Regions from separate parts of the Enterococcus sp. S86.2 genome, predicted to be linked through region 2. Evidence: riboswitches for the same ligand, from Rfam matches in the RefSeq annotation. Region 2 holds a riboswitch; the other holds the start of a gene.
What was found. A riboswitch is a leader RNA that binds a small molecule or an ion and turns the genes downstream of it on or off. The one in region 2 is predicted to bind fluoride.
Positions count from the first base shown of each region.

Region 1 (2,473 bases), 920 kb from region 2:
AAGCAGACCCGATATCAAATAATGGTGTCACTTCACCACCTTGAAAACCTGCCCCCAAACTTAAACTAGTAAACAATAATTTAAACAAGGCCTGTTTTACAGATGCAAGTCCTAAAAAGGCATCCTTTATCATCCAAAGGCTCAATCCTTCATATTTTTCTCCTTGCAAAAGGAGCATTAGGATAACTACAATCGCACCTGTAATAAATGCTCGTATTAAAAAATGGGGAAGAGCTTGGCGATAAAACTTTTTAAAGCTGTGAGTTAAGTAGGCAAACAGTCGTCCAGCTAAACCAAAGGCAATGCTTGCAACAATAAATACTAAAATAAAGCGGGGTGTAATGCTTGTTAATTCCTCAATATGATAATGACTATGACTGGTACCCCAAATTAACGCTGTAAAATTGCCGACGTATGCAGCTGTAAAGCAAGCTAGTAAAGCGTTGCGCTCTATTTTTCCAATATACGCCATTTCCATGCCAAAAAATGCTCCAGCTAAAGGAGTACCAAAGATCGAGGCAAAACCGGCACTGATACCCGCGTGAATTAATAGTTTGCGGTTTTTTTTATTTAATTTTAATTGTAAGCCTAATTTGTTTGAAACAACACCGCCAATTTGTACAGCACTGCCTTCACGACCAACAGAGGCACCAAATAAATGGGATAAAATTGTAAAGATAAAAGTAAAAAATCCCATTCTGACTGGTACACGAGCTTCTTTTTGAATACTTTCAATAATCAAATTGTTACCCTTATCTGCGCCTTTGCCATAATTTTGGTATATATAGGCAGTTAGGACCCCCAGTATTGGTAAAAAATATAGGAGATAGGCATGGCTATCTCGGAAACTTCCCACCCAAGCTAAACCGGCTAATAAAAAATGAGAGACGGTCCCGGTAATAAGTGCAACAATGAAAACCGCACCGTAAAAAATGCCACTTTCTTTTACCATTTTTACTACTGTTTTTTCGAACATTTAAATCCCCCTAAAAATAATGTGATGAAATATCTGGGTTGATGTTTTCGCAAAATAAACACAAAAAAAAGCTAATGGTTCTACAAATAAACTTGCAGAAGTCATTAGCTTTAATAGCGGTTTTGGATAATTCCAAGGGAGAACATCATTCCCAAGATATTTAACTGTTGTTAGTTTAGCGAAAAGTAGTATTCAAGTCAAGAAAATTTCAGAAAATATTTTTTGACAGTGAATAACGTCAATGCTTTGTCAGTTTGACGCGCTTTTGATAACATGATGATGTATTCAAAATAAATTTGAGGTGAAGATATGCGAATAAATAAATCTAAAGTTGCAATTATTGGTAGTGGTCTGGTGGGTTCTTCAACTGCCTTTAGTCTCATTACCCAAGGTGTTTGTGATGAAGTGTTAATGGTTGATATAAATGCTGAAAAAGCGTCAGGTGAAGTACGGGATTTGCGAAATTCCATTCGTTTTTTAGGTCGGAATGTGCGGGTAAAAGCTGGCACATACACAGATTGTGCAGATGCAGATATTGTCGTTATTACTGCCGGCGCACCGCCAAAAACAGGACAAACGCGATTGGATACCTTAGATATTAGTGCCAAAATTGCTAAATCGATTGTGGAACCTGTCATGGCAAGTGGTTTTGATGGAATTTTTATTGTTGTTTCTAATCCAGTCGATATGTTAGCACATTTGGTTTATAAATTATCAGGGCTACCCAAAAACCAAGTTATTGGTTCTGGAACTTCTGTTGATTCCGCTCGCTTACAAAACTTTTTAGCAGATTTAGTTGATGTTGATCCGAGAAGTGTATATGCATACGCTCTAGGTGAGCATGGGGATTCTTTAATGGTACCTTGGTCAACAGTAACGGTAGCGGGAAAATCATTTACAGATATCATCGCTGATAATACGGAATTAGTAGGAGATGTAGACTTAGATGAGATAGTTTATAAAACTACACAAGAAGGTTGGGAGATCTATAACCGTAAGGGAACAACTTATTATGGGATTGCATCTGCCTGCGTGGGGATTATTAAAGCTGTTTTATATGACGAAAACTCAATTGTTCCGGTTTCAACTTTATTGGAAGGTGAGTACGATGAAACAGGAATTTTTGCTGGTGTTCCAGCTGTTTTAAATCGCTCGGGTGTTTTTGATATCTTAGAAATTCATATGACTGCAGAAGAAGAAGCAAAATTCCATCACTCTGCAACGGTTATTCGGGAATACACAGAAAAAATTCAAAAGTATGAAAACTAGTCTGAATTTTTCCTGTTGCGCATAAAGTAAAAAAAGTAAATCACATCAATTAAATGGTTAAATCGCCATAAGTTGAACAAAAAATAGTATCCGATTTTTAGGAGGTCGAAATTTGAAAGTAGAAGTTAAAAATAAAGATTTCCATTATCAATTGACTTTTGAAAGAAAAACCATTGAAAATGTCACCTTGATTGTGTGTGGCACGATTTTATTGAAAAAGTTAATCAA
Region 1 is NZ_CM206813.1:1,349,475-1,351,947, forward strand. It holds gene AC6R0T_RS06330 (chloride channel protein) at 1-976, opposite strand, end outside; fluoride riboswitch at 1,065-1,138, opposite strand; gene AC6R0T_RS06335 (L-lactate dehydrogenase) at 1,286-2,245, shown strand; gene AC6R0T_RS06340 (hypothetical protein) at 2,358-2,473, shown strand, end outside.
Region 1: another riboswitch for fluoride. It lies ahead of AC6R0T_RS06330 (chloride channel protein); the one in region 2 lies ahead of eno (phosphopyruvate hydratase).

Region 2 (2,473 bases):
AGCAATTTTAGAAACGCCAACGGAAACAATTACAGTGGATACTAATATCGCTGTCACAGGTAAAACGATTGAAGCAAATCACTTATCTTTTAGTTACGATGAATCAAAAGTGATTTTACAAGATGTTTCTTTTGAAGCTAAACCTAATACGGTGGTGGCATTTGCCGGACCTAGTGGCGGAGGTAAGTCAACGATTTTTGGTCTGTTGGAACGTTTTTATGAACCAAAATCGGGCACCATTACCATTGGCGGACAAAACATTAATGATTTGTCTTTGAAAGATTGGCGTTCACAAATTGGCTATGTCTCACAAGATAGCGCGGTTTTTGCCGGTAGTATTCGAGACAATTTACAATATGGTTTAAATCAGTTATTAACAGATGAAAAAATGTGGGAAGGTTTGTCATTAGCGTATGCAGATCAGTTTGTTCGCGATTTTCCTGATCAATTGGACACGCAAATTGGCGAACGGGGCGTCAAATTATCCGGCGGACAAAAGCAACGAATTGCGATTGCCAGAGCCTTTTTACGCAATCCGAATATCTTGATGTTAGACGAAGCTACCGCAAGCTTAGATTCCCAATCAGAAGAAAAAGTACAGCGAGCATTAGATCAGTTAATGGCAGGAAGAACAACATTAGTAATTGCGCACCGCCTATCAACGATTGTTGACGCAGATAAAATTTACTTTATCGAACATGGAGAAGTCACAGGTAGTGGGACACACCGTGAGTTAATTGCGACGCATCCTTTATATGCCAAATATGTAAATGAACAAGTCGTAGATTAAAAAAGTCCAGCATAACCATTAGTGATAAGATGAAATTTATGAAACGGTTTAAACCGTTACTTAAATTTCATCTTATTTATTTAGCGGACAAATTTGAAATTTACGGCTAATTAAAAGCAAAAGTCTTTTTGTTTTACAATTTTTGAAAATGGCGATATTATTTTCACGTAAAGGGATGGTGTTCCCTATAAGTGCTGAAATGGCTGATGACACCTGTTGTAAGAGTTTATTTGAGATGTTTTCAAATACTTTTACAACAGGTGTTTTTTTGCATTTCAAATTTTGCCACCCAAAGAATCTAAGGAGGAATTATCATGTCAGTAGTGATTGAAAATGTTAAAGCAAGAGAAGTTTTTGATTCAAGAGGTAACCCAACTGTCGAAGTCGATGTCATTTTATCTGATGCAACATTAGGACGTGCACAAGTGCCATCAGGAGCTTCAACTGGCGATCGTGAGGCTGTCGAATTGCGCGATGGCGGTGATCGCCTGCAAGGCAAAGGTGTTTTAAAAGCAGTGAACAATGTAAACACAGAAATCAAAGATGCACTAGTTGGGTTGAGTCCATTTGATCAAGAAAAAATTGATCACATTATGATTGATTTAGACGGTACAGCCAATAAAAGTCGGTTGGGTGCTAACGCTATTTTAGGTGTTTCGATGGCGGTTAGTCGAGCCGCGGCCGCTAGCAAAAAGGAACCTTTGTATCGTTATTTAGGTGGTGTTGATTTAGAATTACCACAACCATTTTTTAACGTAATTAATGGCGGTGTCCATGCAGATTCGGGCATTGATGTTCAAGAATTTTTGATTACGCCAGTTAAAAGAGCAAGTTTCCGTGATGGAGTAGAAAAAATTGCCAATATCTACCACACACTAAAAGGAATTTTAGCTAAAAAAGGCCTTGAAACAGCGGTTGGGGATGAAGGCGGCTTTGCGCCAAAACTAGGTAGTACAGAAGCTGCTATCGAAACATTGTATGAAGCAATTAAAGCTGCTGGTTACATGCCAAAAGAAGAAATTGCGATTGCGTTAGATCCAGCTTCAAGCGAATTTTATAATGAGGATACCCATAAATATAACTTTGAAGGCAAAGAAATGTCCAGTGACGAAATGTTAATCTACTACCAAGAATTAGTAGCGAAATACCCTGCTATTATTTCAATTGAAGATGGTTTTTCCGAACATGATTGGGACGGGTTTAAAAAACAAACGGATACGATGGGGGCTAACATTCAACTAGTTGGCGATGATATTTTTGTTACCAACCCCACTATTTTTAAAGAGGGCATTGATAAAGGCGTCGCCAATGCAATTTTAATCAAACTAAACCAAATTGGCACAGTTTCTGAGTCCATTGCAGCTATTAAATTGGCGCGCCAAAATGGTTACAATACAATGATTTCCCATCGTTCAGGAGAAACTGGTGATACTTATATTGCTGACTTTGCTGTCGCAATGAATGCCGGACAAATTAAAACAGGTTCTATGGCCCGCAGTGAACGAGTGGAAAAATACAATCAATTTTTACGGATTGAAGAAGAATTGGAAGGCTACGCTAAACTAGCACATTTTCCTAAGAAATAGAAGATAGTAAGAAGTTTAAAAAGGGCATTTCATCACTAGCTTCAAGAATAAACGGATAAAAATTATTAAAAACCAATTTTAAGATTACTTTGTTTCC
Region 2 is NZ_CM206813.1:433,374-435,846, forward strand. It holds gene AC6R0T_RS01940 (ABC transporter ATP-binding protein) at 1-790, shown strand, start outside; fluoride riboswitch at 953-1,013, shown strand; gene eno (phosphopyruvate hydratase) at 1,105-2,376, shown strand.